Regions from separate parts of the Paenibacillus rhizovicinus genome, predicted to be linked through region 1. Evidence: predicted binding sites of a transcription regulator. Region 1 holds the regulator's gene; each other region holds the start of a gene.
What was found. Region 1 encodes LexA, which represses DNA repair genes until DNA is damaged. Its sites were predicted from a motif close to CGAACATATGTTCG; they were not measured.

Region 1 (6,692 bases):
AAACGGCGGGAACGAACGAAATCCCGGCCAACCGACAGATATGGCCTGCGAAGCGTAAACGTGCCTGCCAGCACGACGTACAACCCGATCGTAACCCAGAACATCGTGTCGTCCGGTTTGAACGAGTCGGATGTCGTCGTAACGATCACATAGAAGAGAATGAACAACAATAAGAACGCCGGCATGAGATAACTGCGGCCTTTAAAGGTGTCCATCGATGCCTTTTCCGATTTCGCCGACATCAGCGGGGCTTGCCCGTGTTTCTTACGCTGTTTGTTAATTTGAGTCTGGTTTTTCTGTACTTTACGCTGCCACGATCTTGACACGAATGATCCCCCTCAACGATCTACAAACGATTCAATTCACATCTATTACATATAGGAGCTTTATAGAGGCCGGGCGAATTTGGTAATGAAACGGTTCGGGTATTCGCTAGGAAGCGCGCTGGCTTCATCCAGCCTGTTCCAGATCGATTCCGGCATCGTCCAGCCGATTGCGCCAATGTTGTCCTCGTATTGCGCCAGCGTGCTTGCGCCGAAGATTGGCGACGTAATGCCTTTGCGCTGCAGCAGCCAGGCAAGCGCCACTTGGGACGGCGTTTTGTCCAGTTCAGACGCTGCGGCTTGTACAGCTTCAAGGATGGCAAAGTTTTTGTCCGAGGAACGAAGCGCCCAGGAGCTTTCTCCTTGCTTCGACGTCAAACGGCCGCTGGTCGGCTCTTCATGGGTGTAGCGTCCGGTCAGGAACCCGCCGCCGAGCGGAGCCCAAGGAATAATGCCGATGTTCTCCTCCAGGCAGAGCGACAGCATTTCACGGTCCATTTCTCTGCTGACAAGACTGTACTGCGGCTGAATGGAAATAAACCTGGCAAACCGGTCGCGGTCGCTGACGGCCAGAGACTTCATCAACTGCCAGGCGAAGAAGTTCGAGCAGCCGATATAGCGCACCTTGCCTGCCGAGATCAGATCATCCAACGCACGAAGCGTCTCGTCAATCGGCGTTGCCTGGTCCCAAACATGCACCTGATAGAGATCGATATAATCGGTATCCAGCCGTTTCAGGCTCGCTTCGACCGCATCCATGATATGTTTGCGCGAAAGGCCGCCGCTGTTCGGACGTTCTCCCGTCATCATCCGGACTTTCGTGGCAAGCACGACTTCCGAACGACGATTCTTGATTGCTTTCCCCACGATTTCTTCCGAACGGCCTTGCACGTACACATTGGCCGTATCGAGGAAATTACCGCCCCGGTCCAGAAAATCGTGCATCATCGTAATGGAATCCGCTTCGCTCGTCGTATTGCCGAAGGTCATCGTACCCAAGCATAGTTCCGAAACCGCTAGCCCGCTCCGGCCCAATAGCCGATATTGCATTTGCGTTCCCCTCCTATTATTAGGTAACGTTGCGCACCGCTTGCTGTCCAATCGTACGAAGTACCGGTGCATATCACGTCCGTTAAACGATCATGCTGATCGATTAATGCTTGATCGAACCCCCGCCGCCGTCATTGCCTTCTTCGTCTTCCGCCCACTTGATCGTATCCAGCTGGTTGCGGAAATTGCTCTTGAAATTGTCCAGATAAATACGACGAAGCTCGTCGCGCTCCGCCACTTCCTCCGGCGTTAAGCCGACGGACTTGTTTTTTCTTGAAAGCTCGTTAATTCGAGCGATGATTTTCTCCATTCTATGAATAGCTCCTCTCATCATTTTGGCCAACATCACATTCTTTACTTTGACATTTTTAAACGTCCATTGTCAAGGCGAAAGCCCCCTTACTAAGCGCAACGGCGCAGTGATTGCCGACAAAATAGAAAGAGACCGAAACGGACATCCGTTCGGTCTCAAGACTCTATTGCATGCCAAGCCAATTAACTGCCGGCAGGAACGATAAGCGTCTGTCCGGCTTCCAGCTCGCTGGAGCTTAAATTGTTCCGCTTCTGCAAGTCGAATACGGTGCGGCGGATATCCTCGCCGTCTTTACGAACCGTGCTTGCAATTCCCCATAACGTATCGCCGGAATTGACGACGATGACTTGTTCTTCCGCGCTCGGTTCGGCAGGACGTTCTCCGTCGGCATGTCCCGTTAATAAGGACAGACCGACGAACAACAACACAAAGAATAATGAAGCACCTGCTAACCGGACGAGTATGCGTTCGACAGCACGGTCTTTCCGTGAACCGCGGACTTGACGTCCTTTAGTAGAATTTTCTTTATAAGCAGTTGAGTATGAAGATATTGTTTGCATCATGATCAGCACCCCAAACGTTTGTTCTGTTATCGTGAACTCAGAATAACACGAACATCCGTTTGCAGTCAACAACTTTTAGAACGTTTGTTCGCACGAAAATACGAACTTGTGTTTCTCGAACTTATGTTTGTACGAACTCCGGTTCTGTGCTATAATTTTACACAAATGAACCTTTGGAGTGATTCCGGTGTCGAAACTTTCAAACCGCCAGCAGGCGATACTAGAATTCATCAAGGCGGAAGTTCGGGATAAAGGCTATCCGCCTTCTGTTCGCGAGATCGGCGAAGCGGTCGGACTGGCTTCCAGTTCTACCGTTCACGGTCACCTGGACCGTTTGGAGAAGAAGGGCCTGATTCGCCGCGACCCGACGAAGCCGCGCGCAATCGAGATTTTGGACGGCGAAGACAACGAACTTCCGTTCCCGCTCGCGATTGCCAAAGTGCCTGTCGTCGGTAAAGTTACCGCCGGCGTACCGATTACCGCAACGGAGAATATCGAAGAATACTTCCCGCTTCCGGCTGACAAAGTCGGCGACGATACCGTATTCATCCTTAACGTAATCGGCGAGAGCATGATCGAAGCCGGCATTCACGACGGCGACTACGTAATCGTCCGCCAGCAGCAGAACGCCTCCAACGGCGATATCGTCGTAGCCATGACGGAAGACGACGAAGCGACAGTCAAGACCTTCTATAAAGAGAAGGATCATATTCGTCTGCAGCCGGAGAACTCCACGATGGAACCGATCCGTCTGCGCAATGTCAGTATTCTCGGCAAAGTTATTGGACTCTTTCGCGATATCCACTAAATGCGGCATCAATAAGGGCAGTCACCGGCTTTTCCAAGCGCGGTAGCTGCCCTTTCTCGTTCTCGCTAGTTCGCTTCTTGTCCGTTAACCTACGATTTCCCGGAACAATAAATTACGATAAGCGAACGTGCTGCTCGTATATTTAAAGTTCAGCTCCACCCCCGAGAAACGGACCTCTATGGTTTTCAATGCCTTCGTTGTCACCTGTTGTCGAATAAGGCAGCGAACGCGAGAAACATGATTGGCGTTGATCGCTTCGGCCAGCGCGGATGCATATGCTGTCGAACGCGCGAGCTTACGGTAGAACGGAAGAACGGCTCTCGATATAGCCCGATTAATAGGCGTCGAGAACGTGAACTGCGTCGTGCCCGGCGGTATCGTCGTACCGTTCGAATATTGCTGAATCGGTTCGGGGAACGCAAAGTCAATGAAATAACCGATGCCGTTCACAGAGAAGCTGTCGTACTTCGCCATCGGCGCAACCGATTTGAACATGGCGATCAGCGTATCCAGATCTCCCTGCCTCACTGCTTTCGACCATCTCAAGGCAAAGCTCTGATTCCGAGCGATCTTGCTGTACAAGGGGATCATCATGGAAGCGACCCGGGAGAGAATGTAACCGGGAATACGAATCGTTCCGCTCCTCGCATTGCTTTTACCGCCCATACTCGTCTCACCCTCTTCATTAAGCCTAATGTGGCATCATATGCGGCAGATGTCTTACGAGTGAGAATATGCCCGCCGCTCAAGCATCTATCGACCCGTTCCCTTTCAACGCAAAAAGGCATCCGATCCAATCGGATGCCTTCTGCAGCAACGTCTTAAACGTTCACAAACCGCCGCAATCTTATAAACTAGCAGATCTCATTTAACTATGCAGCATCATCCACCTGTATTATTCAGGCAGTGGATACGTTCTAAGATCGGGAAGTTCGTCGCGCGTAACGGTGAAAGGATGACGATACACGTTGTTCAACATTTCCCGTTCGGTATATTGATCGGAAACGACGATCTGACCGTCTTCCTGCTTGTGCAGAAATTGTCCATACCACGTACAATTCCACGACCAGAGCGCGCCGTCGGCAATCATCCGATCCGGATCGGCAAGCGGCCCGTTCTCGGATAATGCGATGATTTTGGCTGCTTCCGTATAGCTTAATGCCTGCCGGAAACGTTCGACATTCGATTGATAGTTCTGTTCGGGCGAATAAATATCTTCCCCAATAATGTCCACGAATTCATCGCCCGGGTACCAGTCCTTGGCTTGTCCATTCCACACCCAGATGAGGTTATGCAGTCCATGCAGCCGAGTCATTCGGTCGTGCATCAGCTTCCATAATTGAATGCATGGTTCGGCTCCTTTGGCACCCCACCAGAACCAGCTGCCCGATGCTTCATGAAGCGGTCTCCATAACACGGGTACGCCGGCATCTCGCAGCTGCGAGAGCAGCCCGGAGATAACATCGATATCGCGCAGCAGCAGCGCATAATCCTCTGACGAAGGATCGGCCATCGCTTTAGCGAGATCGAAGGTCGTCGCCGATGTGTAGAACCCGCGGTGCCAGCCATTGTCCGGCGGCAGATCGACCAGATCCTTCGGCGCATTCCAATGCCAGCAGAAGGTGACGATCCCTCCTGCCTCCCACCATTTCAAGGCAAGCGCAGTATCGGTTCCGACGGCTCCCCGTTCCGTGCGGGACGGCGAATCGTTCATGAAATCGAATCCTCCGACAGCCGGATAAGTACCCGTCTCGCGAAGAATCACTTCCATCTCCGGAGTCGAATTGACGCCGATCTGCTGTCCTGTCAACATGCGCTTGCCGTAAGTATCGCACAAGTAAGCCATAAGCCTCTTCGCGCAATCATCCGCTTGCGGATCGATCAATTTCGGTTCAACTCGAAAACGGTGTCCCCAATCATATGCCATCCGGTTCCCTCTCCTCGCGACTAACGTTATTTCCGCGTAATCGTAAACGCAATATCTTTCTGTATCGACGCAGGCGCTTTCATGACAAGCGATCCGTCCTTCGCTTTCACGGCGTTCTCGCCAATGGCCGTACCGGTCCAAGGGTCGTACCATACGACCGTATATGAGCCATCTTCCCAATTCATCAGGTTCACATTCTTGCCGCCTGCTTCGCCTTTCTCGGTAAGCAGCCAGCCGAAAGACAGCTTCTTGCCTTGCATGACCCATGTTTGCCCCTTTGAAGCTGCATCCACTTCGGTATTCACGGGGATCCGCGGTTCATGGAAATCAATCTTTGCGGCGAACGCGGCTAGAACTTTCATCTGCGCAAACATTTCATCGCTGACGTGATCGAAATCCCACCAGACCGGTATCGAAGCCAGTCCGTTCGTCAGCGATACCCATATCGCCTGGTGATATTTCTCCGTATCGACGATATTGCCGGTTTCGCCGATCATAAGCGGCTTCTCGTAGCTGTCCCACCGTTTACGAATATCCTTGGCAAACGAGTCATAGCTGAAATTATAGTAATTTTCCCGATCGGCCAGATCGAGCGTCCGGTAAGCGAAGTCCCAATAATCCTGGCGATTGCCGGCCATGGAGCCCATCGTCGGATGACCGTACGGGTCATTCGCCTTGAAGTAGGCGTGTACCTTCGCTACCCAGGCATCCGTAACCTCGGTCGGGTTCTGCGTCCAGCCGTCCGTGCCGTTGATTTCGTCCACCAAATCCCAGATGCCGAGCGCCTGACTGTACCCCCAACGCGCGATGACGTATCGATAGAGCCGTTCCTGATACTTCCACATCTCTTGGCTGGAATAGAAATCCTTCGCCGGTCCAAGCGCCGAATACCCGTTCTGCGACCAGGTGTTCGGCCACCCTTCCAACTGATCGGTCAAGGAATCATGCGGCCAGATTACAAAGCTCATATGCAGCCCCCGCCGCTCGAACGCTGCGAGCAAATCATCCACGCGCTGCGCTTTCAACGGATCGATTTTGTCGACGCCGGCCTCGAAGGATTGCAGTTGATTTTTCCCGCCGCCATTGCCCTCGTTGTCGTAATTACCGTTCCAATAGGTAATCAGGTTGCCGCCGCTAGCCGCGATCTTATCCAGATTCTCGTCCGTGATGTTCCACGGATACGCAAGCCCAACGCCATAGAAACTAGAGCCGTTCCGATACTCCAAGTACCGTTTGTTCGATTGCGACAGCTGAATCCAGCCCGGACGGTCGGAAGCGGCCGCTTGGAATTCGCCTTCGATCTCGCTGCTCTTGTCGGCACCTCCATGGCCCGTTGCGCGGAACCGATAGGTCCACTTGCCTATCTCATCCGGTGCAAAGCGGAGCTTCCAATTCGCTTCGGTCTCGTCATAGAAGCCGTTAATATTCCACTTCTTGCCCGAAGGCGACGTTAACGCCATCGACAAGTCGATCTGGTCCGGATCGTAAGGATTATCGAAATCACCATCCAAATGCAAGGCAAGCTCAAACTTCTCATATAAGCCGACGTCAGTTGTATTCGCTTTCACATCGCGAATCAGAACTGCTTTTCCCTCTTTAGTTAAAGTCTCCCCTGCCTGAGCTTGGGGCTCAGACGGGGGAGACTTGTTCTCGCCGTTTATTAACGGCATGAATAGGAGAAGCGCCGCTGTAACTGTTAGGATCCCGC
Region 2 (6,692 bases), 340 kb from region 1:
TATTTGCCGCTGTTGTATATCCTCGGGCGGGAGGGGGCGGATCAACCGCTCTACGCGTTGACCCCGCTGGTAGGATTCCTGTTCATCGTGCCTTGCCTTCTCGTTTGGCGAATTGGCGTCCGGCATTATCGGTCGACTGGATCTTAACGAAACAAAAGGGGCTGCCGAGATCGGCAGCCCCTTCATGATTTATGATGCGTTCGAGCAGCAAGTCTTAATGATTCACGAGACCGAGTTGTTCCCGGGGCTCGTCATGCGAATCGATTTTGCTTTTCGTCAGCAGCGCGTAGCGGATGCTGTCGACGAGCGCTTCCCAGCTTGCTTCGATAACGTTGTTGGATACGCCGACCGTATTCCACGTGTTCTTGAAATCTGTCGATTCCATCAGAACGCGGACTTTAGCAGCCGTTGCGTCTTTCTCGTCAATGACGCGAACTTTATAGTCGGACAAATGGAAGTCGTTGATTGTCGGATAGTACTGCTCCAGCGCCTTGCGCAGCGCGTTGTTGAGCGCGTTGACGGGCCCGTTGCCTTCGGCGGCCATGTAGACCGGCTGTCCGTCGACGTTCACTTTCACGATCGCTTCGGCGTTCATGCCGTGGCCGTTCGTTTTCTCGACGAGCATTTTCAACGATTCCAGCTTGAAAATCTCTTTCATTTCGCCGAATGCGTCGCGAAGCAGCAGTTCGAGCGAGGCGTCGGCCCCTTCGAATTGGTAGCCTTGATGCTCCAAATCCTTGATTCGTTCCATGATTTGTTTCGTCTTCTCGTTATTCGAGTTAATATCAAGCCCAAGCTCCTGCGCCTTGGAAATAATGTTGCTCTGGCCGGCAAGCTCGGAGACGAGCACGCGCTGCTTATTGCCGACGAGCTCCGGCTGGATATGCTCGTACGTCTTGGAATCTTTCATGATTGCCGAAACGTGAATGCCGCCTTTGTGGGCGAAAGCCGCGTTCCCGACATAAGGCTGCGCCACCGGCATATGGACATTGGCGATTTCGCTGATATAACGCGCCGTCTTCGTGAGCGAGTGCAATTGATCGTCGCTGATGCAGCGATAATCCATTTTGAGCTGCAAATTCGGGATGATCGAGCATAGATTCGCGTTGCCGCAGCGTTCGCCGTATCCGTTGATCGTGCCTTGGATTTGGCGTGCGCCGGCTTGTACGGCTGCAAGCGTGTTGGCTACCGCGAGCTCGCAATCGTTATGCGTATGTATCCCGATAGGCGAGCTCAGCTCGGAGGAGATGCGAGACACGATCGTATGGATCTCCGTAGGGAGCGTGCCGCCGTTCGTGTCGCATAGGACGATCCAATCGGCGCCGGCATCTTGCGCTTTACGCAGCACGGCTAGCGCGTACTCCGGATTATGCTTGTACCCGTCGAAGAAATGCTCGGCATCGAAGATCGCTTCGACGCCTTTGCGCTTCAAGAAGGCGAAGGAATCGTAGATCATGGACAGATTTTCTTCAAGCGTCGTCTGCAAGGCCGTATGCACGTGGAAGTCCCACGATTTGCCGACAAGCGTTGCTGCAGGAACGCCGGATTCCACGATGCGCAGCAGGCTGCTGTCCTGATCGGCGATGCTGTTCTTCCGCCGCGTGCTGCCGAAAGCGGTCAGCTTCGCGTTCAGTTTCATTCCTTTAACGCGCTGGAAAAACTCGATGTCTTTGCTGTTGCTGCCAGGATTTCCGCCTTCAATATAATGAACGCCTAGCAAATCAAGCTTCTGGGCGATTTTGACTTTGTCCTCTGCGGAAAGACTGATGCCTTCTCCCTGCGTGCCGTCTCGAAGCGTTGTGTCGAAGATGGAGATTGTGTTTCCCATGAATGCAAAAGCCCCCTTCCTTAGAACCATTTTAACCTTCTAGTCATAATATTTTATTATACCATTAGAAGAGCGGGGCGTAAATGTTGGATGCGAGTGCCCGCAAGGGAAAGTTGACTCGCCAGGCATCCGGTTGGTATGCTTGAAATACGATCATAAGTTCGGTGTTTCGAAGGAAGGATGTTGGCTGCGATGACGAAGGAGCGGGAAACGGTACCTCCCAAAAGCCGTGTCATCCTTCACTTGGACATGAATGCCTTTTATTGTTCGGTACACGAGGCAGAAGAACCTCATTTATACAAAGATAAGCCGACGGCAGTCGCAGGAAGCGTCGAGCAGCGGAGAGGCATTATCGTGACGTCTTCGTACGCCGCGCGGGCGCAGGGCATCAAGACAGGGATGACGGTGCGGGAAGGACTCCGGCGCTGTCCGGATTTGATGCTCATTCGTCCCGATTTCAACTTATACCGCTTGTATTCCAGGGGCTTCATGTCGATTGCCAGCCAATACACGCCGCTCATCGAAGCCGTATCGATCGATGAGTGCTACTTGGACATCACGGGCTCGTCCGCATTCGGCGAACCGCTCCAAATCGCGCATGCCATTCAAGAGCGGATCCGAACGGAGTGGAACTTGCCCTGTTCCATCGGCATCGCCCCGAATAAGTTACTGGCGAAGATGGCCTCCGACATGCAAAAGCCCAACGGATTCACGGTGCTGCGCATTCGCGACGTGCCGGAGCTGCTCTGGCCGAAACCGTGCGATATGCTGTTCGGCATCGGGCGCAAAACGGCCGACAAGCTGACGAAGCTCAACATCCGGACGATCGGCCAGCTTGCGGCTGCCGACGAGGCTACGCTAGTGAAGCATTTCGGCGTCGTCGGCTCGTGGATGAAGGCGGCTTCGCACGGCTACGATTACGCGCCCGTCAATGCGGAACGGGGCCGCAACAAGTCGATCGGACATACGACGACGCTGCCCAAGGACGTGACCGACCGGGAAGAAGCGCACCGAATCCTGCTCAATTTGGCCGATCAGACGGGCAGGCGGATGAGACATCAGAAGATGGTGGCCACGACGATTCAGATCGTCATCCGGAGACCGGATATGAGTACCATCAATCGTTCCATTACAATAGAAGCGCCTACGGATTCCGCGGCCGATATTCATAGAGAAGCCTGCAAGCTGTTCGATAAACATTGGAAGAAAGGCGAGCCCGTCCGGTTGCTGGGCATCACGCTCCAGAACCTGTCGCTGCAGTCTGAAACCGCGGTCCAGCTGGATTTATTCAATTATAGCGAACAGCCGAAGAAAGAGGCGCTGACGAAGGCGATGGATAGGTTGAGAGACAAATTCGGAGAGGATGCGGTGCTTACGGCGGGCATGCTCGGGGACGATCCGTCGGCGCTAATACGCAATAAACGAATTCGCGGGACATCCTTGCAAAGGGACGAGCATATGTTATATAGTGATGAGTGAGGGTTGATCGCTTTAATGTAGGACATAATGTAAGTTTTGCTAACTTACCACTAATAGGAGGGAACCACGATGTCGAAGTTTACTTGGGTTGAGAAAGATACGTGCATTGCTTGCGGAGCATGCGGAGCAACGGCACCGGACATTTACGACTATGACGATGAAGGTTTGGCAGAGGTTATTTTCGGCAACGACGGTAACCATGGCAACACCGAAATTCCTGAGGATCTGTACGATGATTTGCAAGATGCTGCAGACGGCTGCCCTACGGACTCCATCAAAATCGCAGACTCGGCTTTTAACTACTAAAATCGCATAAACGCGAACCCGAAATCCCATTTCCTGTTTCGACAGGGGATGGGATTTTTCTTGTTTATTCGACATTATGTTATTGCCAATGCTTGTAAACGTAAACTAGAATGATAGAGAGTTTACAGCCTTTTTCTGGCAGCGCGAATAAGAGAATCGGGGGCATGTATGCGAAGACGCAAATGGATCGTTACGGCATTTGCCGGCGTGTTGATCGGTCTCTTCTGGTCATTCTTGAGCCAGTTGGGAACAGGGGGGACGCTGAATCAACTGGAGTCGGTGCTTCAGGATAAGGTAACGAAGCAATCGGATGCGGAACGGGCGCCGAACGTGAACATCAAGCTGATCAAGATCGATCAGGCTTCCCTCGACGGACTGGGGCAATTTCCATGGGACCGCGGCCTCTATGCGCAATTGATCGGCATGCTTGGCGATGCGGGCGCGAAAGCGGTTGCGCTGGACGTCGTGCTCGCAGAGCCCGGAAGCGATCCGGGAAGCGACGCCTTGATGGCGGAGACGATGAAGAAGTATCCGAACGTTATTCTTCCCGTCGTTTTCAATTTCAAGGCGAAACAGGACAATGCCGGCGAACTTAAGACAGAGTCCGTTTCTTACCCGGCCGGCACCATCGGCGCGGGCCCCGGACAAATCGGCCATATCAATGTGTTGCAGGACAACGATGGAACGGTCCGTAAGCTGACCGTCGGCTTGAAAGACAACGACGGCGCAATGATTCCGGCATTCAGCGTGAAGCTGGCGAACTATTTGCTCGATGCGTCTCATCAAATTGCATGGAACGCGGATAAGAACGGCTGGTATCGGGGAGACAAACGGCTTCCGGTCGATGCGCGGAATCAACTCGGAACGCAGTTTTACACCGAACCGAGAGAAGAGATGAGCGCGGATACGGGCTACGATTCTCAAAGCTTCATCGATGTCTTAACGGGGAACGTGCCTGCCGACTATTATCAAGGCGATGTCGTGCTCATCGGACCGTTCGCGCCGGGCTTGCAGGACGAGTACTTAACGCCGCTTAGTCCGACGCTCAAAATGTACGGGGTGGAAATCCATGCCAACATGATTCAGTCTCTCGTGGCGGGCAAGTTTTTCACGGAATCCGGCCCGTCCGTCAATTACGGGCTGATCGCGCTGTTAACGCTGCTCTCGCTTCTCGTCTTCAGCCGGGTGACCGGCTACAAGTCGTTTATCGCCTACGCCGCGCTAGCGGCTGCGTACACCGTGACCTGGATCGAGCTTTATCAGCTCAAGTCCGTCATGATCATGTTTACGTATCCGTTCTTGGCGATGACGACGGTATTGATCTGGTCGGTCGTTCAGCATTATGTCACGGAGCGCAGGGAACGGGGAAGGGTCACGAATATTTTCGGACGATTCGTCCCGCGAACGGTCGTGGACGAAATGCTCGCCTCCGGCGAAGAAGTCAAGGTCGGGGGACAACGAAGGGATATCAGCGTGGTGTTCGTCGACATCCGGGGCTTTACCCCGATGTCCGAGAGATTGGAGCCGGAGCAGGTCATTCAGGTGTTGAACGAATACCTGGATATTTGTACGAAAGCGGTGTTCAAATATAACGGGACGCTGGACAAGTTCATCGGCGACGGCGTCATGGCCATCTTCGGAGCGCCGATCTCGCAGCCGAATCATCCTGAGCTTGCCGTTCTGGCAGCATTGGAAATGAAGCGGCAATCGGCGGAACTGGAGGAGCGCTGCCTAAGGGAAATCGGCGTTCCGGTCCGGTTCGGCGTCGGCATCAACAGCGGACCTGCCGTCGTCGGCAATATCGGCTCGCAGATGCTGCGGCTGGACTATACGGCCATCGGTGATACGGTCAATTTGGCGGCCCGCTTGGAATCGAATGCTAGACCGGGTCAGATTCTGATCAGCGAAGAGACGTTGAACCGCGTTTCCGGGCAGTTCGAGACGGCATTCATAGGAGACATCAAGGTCAAAGGAAAAGAGAGGCCCGTGCCGGTAACGGAAGTCCATGGGCAGGCGGAACCGACATCATCCAGTGGGATTAGGGAACTTGAGGGGAGAGAAGGAGCATGAGGAATAGCAGTTTCCGCACGGTGATCGCGGTCATATGCTTCCTGCTTGTCATTGGGCCCGCGTCGTTGTTCGCTGGCAAGCATGCATCCGCGCAGATCATGCGTGTCGCGATCGTGCAGTCGTTGAAGGGCAGCGTGACCGTCATGAAGTCGGGAGGAGCGAAGCCGTTCAAAGCATTCAAGAATATGAGCTTGAACGAGGGGGATCAGATCACGACGGGCAAAGACGGCGGAGCGGTGCTGGAGCTGGCGAGCGCGAATGCGGATAAGGATACCGTGACCATTGCGGCCAATTCCGTCGTTGATTTCTCGAAGTTGAAAGACAGCGGCGGCACCAAGACGAAAATAAGCATCTGGGCCGGCTCGTTGTGGGTCAAAGTCAAATCGGTATCGAACGCGAGCGATCAGTTCGAGGTCGAAACGCCGACGTCCATCATGGGGGTCCGCGGCACGCAGTTTTACGTCGGCGTCGATCCGGTTACCGGGCTGACGCAGCTGTTCCTTGCCGCCGGAGTCGTCGAATCGCGGACGAACGACAATCGTCTGGATGAGTCGACCGATGCCGCGATCGATAGAACGCAAGTCATCTATTCCGCGCAGCAGCTGGCCGAGTATATGGATGCGGACGGCATTCATACCCAGTCGTCGATCATTGACTTGAGCAGCTTCGTGTCGAATGCTTCGCCGGATATCATCAGGGTGATCTTGTCCAGCGCGCAATCGATCAATGAAGAGAATTCGCGGATGATGGAGCAGGCGAAGGAGTCGCTCGGAACGGGGACCGGCAATGGCGGCTTCGGGGGCCAAACGTTATCCCAAGCGGAGTTGGAGCGCCTTCAGCAGAATCTGAACAACCTGGTTTCGTTGATCGCCCAAGAAGCGCTGTCCCAGCACAAAATCGATACATCCGTTATTGATAAAATCAATGAAGCGGCCGGCGGCAAGCTGATTGATCTTTCGATCGCGAAGCAGCTCGATTTGACGGCCGAGGAAAGAAAGAAGCAGGAGCT
Region 3 (6,692 bases), 1.8 Mb from region 1:
AGGGCTGGCTCCCCACTTTCGCAATCAAGGAACGCACGACACCCAGATCGTCTTGCAGCGTCTCGCCGTACGCCTCAGGGCCAGCCGGGAGACGCGTCAACTCGAGCGCTTGTTCCAGCAGGCTCTCCGCGCCTTGCAGCGTCAGCGCCACGCTGCCGCCGAGGCTGGACACCCATTCCGTGCGCCCCAGCTCGGCCGCATCGCTCACGCGGAAGGAGGCCGCCGTTTGCTGCAGCCAGGCTCTCGGCCAAGGGTTGCTTTGGGCGAAATTGTAAAGCTTCAGCACGAGCGCATAGAGCGGCTCATCGCCGCGTTCGCCGCCGAAGCGATCCACGAGCGACAGGAAGGCTTCGCCGCCCGGTCCGTCCATCTCGGCATACCGTTCTTCGAACAGCTCGTCCAGGACGTCCATTCGGAGCAGCTCCGCTTCCGTCTCGTTGGCAATCCGAAATCCGGGATCGAGTCCGATCAAAGAATAGTACCGGCGGATAACGTCGAGGCAGAAGGAGTGAAGCGTCGTGATGGAGGCGCGCCCCATGAGGGCAAGCTGCCTGCGAAGGTGATCGGAATCCGGCTTCTTGTCCAGTTCCTTCTCCAGCGCAATTCGAATCCGCTCTTTCATCTCGGCGGCCGCGGCCTTCGTGAACGTCGCCACAAGCAGCCGGTCGACATCGGTGTCGGCGGCAATCTTGCGAATGATTCGTTCCACCAGTACGGCCGTCTTGCCGGAGCCTGCCGCCGCCGCGACGAGAATGTTGCTCCCTCCCGTCACGATGGCGCGCCATTGGTCGTCCGTCCAAGTGCTGCCGAGCGGCTTGGCCGGTAGTTGATTGTCCATTGCTGCCGTCATGATTCGCTCTCCTCCTTCCCTTGTTCTCCGTGCTGCCCAGGCGGGTCGGACTGAACGGTCTGTTCCTCTTCTGCTTCTTCGCCGGATGCGAGCAGGTTCCAGACCTCGTCTTTGCCCGCTCTCTGCAGCTTGTTGTAGTCATTGCCATCAATAAGCGGGTCGAATTGGCAGACCGGCTTGTAATCGCAGAACTGGCAAGGCGTTTTCCCGCCCAGCCGGTAAGGCGAAATCGATACGTCGCCTCCCGCGATCCTGTCGCCGATCCTGCGGAGCGTGCCGCGGACGGATTTGCGCAAAGTTCCCCATTGCTCGTCCGACACGACGGAAGAACTGCTGTAGAAGGCGCCGTCCTTCTTGAGCGCCAGAGGAAGCAGATCGGAATACCCCGTCGACAGCGCGTTATCCATCAATCGGACGGTCTCCTCGTCCGCGAGGACAAGCCCCTTCAGCTTGAATCGCTTCAGCATTTCCGATCTGGCTTTCGCCGGAGGCATGCCGTTCGACGATGAGAGGATCGGATTGTGCACGTGGAAATAGAGCGCTCCCGCGGCCTTCGCGGGCTGTCCCAGCCATTCCGGCGCATGCGTCAGCAGCACGTCCAAGTACGTCAGCATTTGCAGCGCCATGCCGTAGGCGACTTCTTCCAGCCGCAGCTGCTTGGCACTGGATTTGTAATCGATGACGCGCAGCAGCAAGCCGTCCGTCGTTTGCGCGGCATCGACGCGGTCGATCCGTCCGACCATCTCAAGCGTCTTGCCGTCCGAAAGCGGAATCGTCACCGGAGGCAGCGGACCTTCCGGCCCGAAGCCGATTTCGAGCCCGACCGGCTTGAACGCCGCGCGCCGCGCGTGTTCGCCGAGAATAACGGCGGCTTGGCTGATAATGTCGCGCAGCTTGCGCGCCACGTATTGGTGGCGGCTGCTGCTGAACAAAATCTGCGATTGCAGCCGCAGCGCCAGCTCGCTCACGATCGCCGAGCAGTGCTCGCGCAGCTCCTCCGCCGTCAACGAGCCCCAGCGGTCGCCGAGCGTTTCCGTAAGCCGGGTAAGCGCGGCATGAAACAGCTGTCCGATATCCGGCGCAGCCAGCTTGTATTGATCCCGTTCGCGCAGACGAAGCCCGTGAATGGCGAAATGCTGAAACGGACACGAGACGAACCGTTCCATCCGCGACACGCTTCCCCGAAGCAGCTTGCCGTACAGCAGCTCCGCCGTCTCGCGGGATAGCGCCGGTTCTTCGTTCGAGTAACGGAGCGACCCCGCAAGGCGCTGGAGCTTGTCCTGCCATGCCGGCCTGACCGCGTACCAGTTATAGGTCTCCCACCAGAACGGAGCGATTTCGCTCCCGTGCCGCCATGCCCTCAGCTGCGTAATCAAATACGACAGCGTCCGGTCCGGATGCGCCATGAACGCTTGCTGTTCGGCTTCCGGCATGCTTGGCACCGGTTCTACGGCTACGCCTTTCTCCGTCAGTCCCGGGAACAGGCCTTTCACGTGCCGAATGACCTCGGACGGCAGCAGGCTCTTGCCTTCTTCGTCCGCGAGCGGCCAGCTGATCCATAGATGGCGGCTCGGCGTCGTCAGCGCGTTGTAGATCATGAAGCGCTCGTCGAGCAGCTTCCTGCGAACGCCCGGCGCCATAACGAGACCGCCGCTTTCCAGCGTCTCCCGCTCCTGCTCCGTCAGCACGCCGTCTTCTTTCATTCGCTGCGGCATGACCCCGTCGTTCGCGCCTAATAAATAACAAATTAATATATTGCCGGAGCGCGTCCGGTCCATGCTGCCGACCAGCACTTGATCGAGCGAAGGCGGCACGGAAGCAAGCTTCAAGCTTTCGATCCCCGTCTCCGCCATGCCGGCGAACAGTTCGATCGTCACCGGTTCCGTTCCGGTCATTTCCGTCAGCTGATCCAGCAGATCCATGACGCCGTCCCATAACTGCCGGTGCTCCCGTGCGCGCAGCGTATTCCCCGCGGCGATCTCCTTGCGGCTCCAGCGCTCCAGCCGGTCAGGCGCATCGACGTTCATCAGCAGCCCGTATACCGCTTCGCACATGCCCCGGACGTCCTTTGCCTTCTTCAGCTCCCGAACGAATTTCTTCAGGACGGGAACTACGGCTTCCCTCGCGGCCATCACCGCTTCGAATTCGCGCAGCTCGCGTTCCCCGGCCTGTACCGGATCGCCGTCCAGCGTGTCCCGTGCCAGCGGCTTCCACTGATTGACCGACAGCCATTTGTTCCCGTTCATGCCCGTCGCGAGCGCGTAGTTTTCCAGCAAATCGAACGTTTCCCTTGTCAGGCTTCCGTCCTCCGGAATGAGCAGCTCCGTCTTAATGCAGCGGAAAACGGCCTCGAACCGCCAGCCGTAGGTCGCGATTTCCAAAGCCGAGCGGATAAACTCAACAAGCGGATGATGAAGCGCCGCATTCTTCTGATCCAGGAAGAACGGTATGCCGTAATCGGAGAAAACCGCCTTGACGTAGTCGTTGTAATCCGGCGCATTGCGCACCATGACCGCGAGGTCGCGGTAACGCAGATCTTCGTCGCGCACGCGCTGCACGATATCCCTGGCGACGGCCTCCACTTCCGCTCTGCGTCCGGAAGCCGCGTGAAGCGAAACTTCCCCTTCGGCAAGCTCCGCCGGCGACAGCTGAAGCGCTTTTCTTCCGCCATAGCCGTAATAGCGCTCCACATGCGCAAGCATCGGGCTGTCCTTGAAACGGTAAGGCGTTCCTTCCAGCAGCAAAGGCTCCTCGATTTCCAGCGCGTTGTTCACCGCCAGGTCGCGCAGCTTCATGAATGTCTCCGCTGTCGGCCGGAACAAGTCCAGCTCATGCGGCATTTCGCCGTTCCCATACTGCTTGTCCAGACAGAGGGTCACCGTCATGTTCTTGGCATGCTGCATGAGCGCTTCCAGCGCTTCCAGCTCCTTCGGCGTAAAGCCGTGGAAGCCGTCGACCCAAATCTCGCAATCTCGCATGGAGGGCGCGTCATGGAATCCTCGAACCAGCCAGCCGAGATAGTCTTCCGAATCCACGTACAGTCCGGCGAGCTCTTGCTCCAGGCGGCTCGATATCAGCTGCAGATCGTCCAGCTTGCGGCTGAGCAGCGTGCTGCGGGAGCCCGACAAATGGTTGTCCCCGAACCCCTGCAGCGCCTCGGTGTCGATCCCGTACCGCTTCCACTCCGTCATGAGCTCGCCCAGCCGTTCGATAAACCCATGCTGGCTCTCGCTGCCTTGGAACAGCTGCAGCTCGCTGTTCAGCCGGGATACGATCTTGTAAAGCAGCATGTTCTTGCCGTTCTCGCTGATCGGCGTCAGCGCGGTCCCGCCCGTTTCCTGCATAATGCGGAAGGAGAGACGCCGAAAGCTAAGCGCTTGCGCCCGAATAGAGCCGTTCAGCTCCGGGCGATGGAGCAGCGCGTACTCCGTTTGAAAGGTAGCCTGCTCCGGCACCAATATAATAATAGGCGGGCCATCGGGCTCTGCCAAAATACGCCTGCGAATGTCGTCCAGGCAAAAATGCGTCTTGCCCGTGCCGGATCGTCCGATTACAAAACGGAGCGCCAACTCGCCCACCTCTTCCATTTTCGATTCTTTCATTCTACCATACGCTATCTATTTGTTCACGCCAAAACACAAACATTTGTTCTGAATTTGGATCGGTAAATTGTGCAATGGTCCCTTCAGCCAGCTAAGTTCATGCGTAAAAAACAACTATACTCGTTCTTTCACTTGCCGGTGTATATCTTGACATGCGTTAATATAGATGTCGGGCCGACGAAATCTTCGCGAAAGGAGCTGATCCAGTTGATCAAACACACAGAGGTGATTTCCGCCTAAAGCGGAAATCGTCATACCGTGTAAAACGCTATAAAGAGGGAGGCCGCATGGCCTCCCTTTTAACACTTACAAGCATGCCGTATTAATTCATAGCGAATAGATGACGGATTAAACCGTTTTCATTTATACTGTTTAGAGAAGCGCGATTCAGTTGCTTGATCGTGTTTTTTCCATTTGACGAGAGGGGGAATGAAACGTGAACAAATCGATTTCCGAAGGCGGTTCCGCGGCCGAAACGATTAAGGAGGTTTACGTTGAATTACAAGAATGGAAAAGATGTGCTTCCCCCTAGACTGTTGGAGGAACTTCAGCACTACATCCAAGGAGAGCTGCTCTATATCCCGAAGCAGCAGAGCGAGCGCGCCGCTTGGGGCGCGAAGAGCGGTTCGCGCGTCATGATCGGACGGCGCAACGAGGAGATTTACCGGCGCTATACGGACGGAAGCACCGTGCAGGAGCTTGAACGGCAGTATCACCTGTCCGGCGACAGCATTCGGAAAATCATTCTCAAGCTGCGCAGCGCGTCCGTGTTCCCGATAACCGAGCAAGACGGCGTTGTCGCGCCGGATCTGTACGAAACGGTCCCGATAGGCAAACATTGAGATAAGCCGTCCTAACCGGAACGGACGAAACGATAATCCAACGAAAGAGCCCTCCCGTTCGCAGCCGAAAGGCGCGGACGGGAGGGCTCTTCTTCCATTAACGGCTCCGCACCTCGAAGATGCCGAACTTCAAATAATGGCCTTCGTTAACGCCGAGAATTTGCGGATGGTCCTTCCCGGCAGCACGCCACTCGATAAGACGCAGCGTCTTGCCGGCATCGGCCGCAGCCGCCTGGATCGTCTCCAGGAACAACTCGGGACGCATATGGTACGAACAGCTGGCGGTCACGAGATAGCCGCCTTCGTTCACCAGCTTCATGCCGTGCAGGTTGATATCTTTATAGCCTCGCACCGCGCCTTCGATCGCATGCTTCGATTTCGTGAATGCCGGCGGATCCAGAATAACGACATCCCATTTCCGTCCCGCTTCCCCGCTCAATGGCTTCGATGTGTCCAGCTTCGCTCCTTTGGCGTTCGCCGCGTTGCCGCGATCCATCCGTTCCTCGATGCCTTTCACCTGCGTGCGCAAGTATTCAAAGGCATCCGCGACGACGAACTCGACGCGGTCCGTGAACCCGTTGCGCGCGACGTTGCGCTGCGCCGTCTCGACGGCGTGGGCCGATACGTCAAGACATGTCACCTTCTTCGCGCCGTACTTGCACGCATGAAGCGTGAAGCTGCCCGTATGCGCGAAGCATTCCAGCACCGTCGCTCCGTCCCAATAAGGGAACGTCACGACTTTGCCGTTCGAGTTGACCGGCACGAGCTCCGGCTCCTTCATTTCGGCAATCGCGCCGGTATCGTCGGCTTCCGCGGCGGAGTCGCCGTTCGGCTGTTCTACGAGCCGAATGCCGCTGCGCGCTCCCCAGCCTGTCATCAAAGGCGCGATCGAAGCGCGGTTCTCGCGCTGATCGAAGAAATAACCGGTCTTCTGGCCTTCCACGATGTCGACCTCCAGCTTCAGGCCGTTTTCCACGATTTCCACGATGCGCGGGCATTCGCCGTACAGCAAGCCTGTCCGCTCCTCCAAGCCTTCCAGACCGCGCACGGATACGTCGCTCCGCTCATAGATGCCTATTGGCTTGAACACCGAAACCAGCGCCGCCACGAGCGCTTCACGGTGAACTTCCATGCCCATCGTAAGCAGTTGAACGACTAATACGCCTCCGAATCGGTCGACGATGAGACCCGGCAGAAAATCCGCTTCCCCGTAGACAAGACGGCAATCCTGTCCGTTCACGAACCGGGAACGGTGTTGCTTGCACTGCTCCAGCCGTTCGGCGAAGAATGCCTCGTCCATGGCCTCCACGGGTTTGTAGGCAACGACGCGAATCGTAATCTGCGAGTTTGGATTCCAGTACCCCGTAGCCAAGTAACGGCCTTGATAGGTGACGACGT

Region 2: GZH47_RS27875 (DNA polymerase IV) is a predicted target of LexA. The motif match lies at 1,979-1,992, and genes of this name have one in related genera.
Region 3: addB (helicase-exonuclease AddAB subunit AddB) is a predicted target of LexA. The motif match lies at 4,489-4,502, and genes of this name have one in related genera.

What each region holds. Positions count from the first base shown of each region.
Region 1 is NZ_CP048286.1:6,585,760-6,592,451, reverse strand. It holds gene GZH47_RS29425 (hypothetical protein) at 1-326, opposite strand, end outside; gene GZH47_RS29420 (aldo/keto reductase) at 387-1,373, opposite strand; gene GZH47_RS29415 (DUF896 domain-containing protein) at 1,477-1,683, opposite strand; gene GZH47_RS29410 (LysM peptidoglycan-binding domain-containing protein) at 1,869-2,114, opposite strand; gene lexA (transcriptional repressor LexA) at 2,437-3,057, shown strand; gene GZH47_RS29400 (hypothetical protein) at 3,142-3,723, opposite strand; gene GZH47_RS29395 (glycosyl hydrolase) at 3,953-4,984, opposite strand; gene GZH47_RS29390 (DUF5060 domain-containing protein) at 5,011-6,692, opposite strand, start outside.
Region 2 is NZ_CP048286.1:6,249,010-6,255,701, forward strand. It holds gene GZH47_RS27865 (ABC transporter permease) at 1-147, shown strand, start outside; gene cimA (citramalate synthase) at 215-1,828, opposite strand; gene GZH47_RS27875 (DNA polymerase IV) at 2,021-3,307, shown strand; gene GZH47_RS27880 (ferredoxin) at 3,377-3,613, shown strand; gene GZH47_RS27885 (adenylate/guanylate cyclase domain-containing protein) at 3,782-5,683, shown strand; gene GZH47_RS27890 (FecR family protein) at 5,680-6,692, shown strand, end outside.
Region 3 is NZ_CP048286.1:1,293,308-1,299,999, forward strand. It holds gene addA (helicase-exonuclease AddAB subunit AddA) at 1-850, opposite strand, end outside; gene addB (helicase-exonuclease AddAB subunit AddB) at 847-4,452, opposite strand; gene GZH47_RS06025 (CD3324 family protein) at 4,947-5,294, shown strand; gene GZH47_RS06030 (class I SAM-dependent rRNA methyltransferase) at 5,392-6,692, opposite strand, start outside.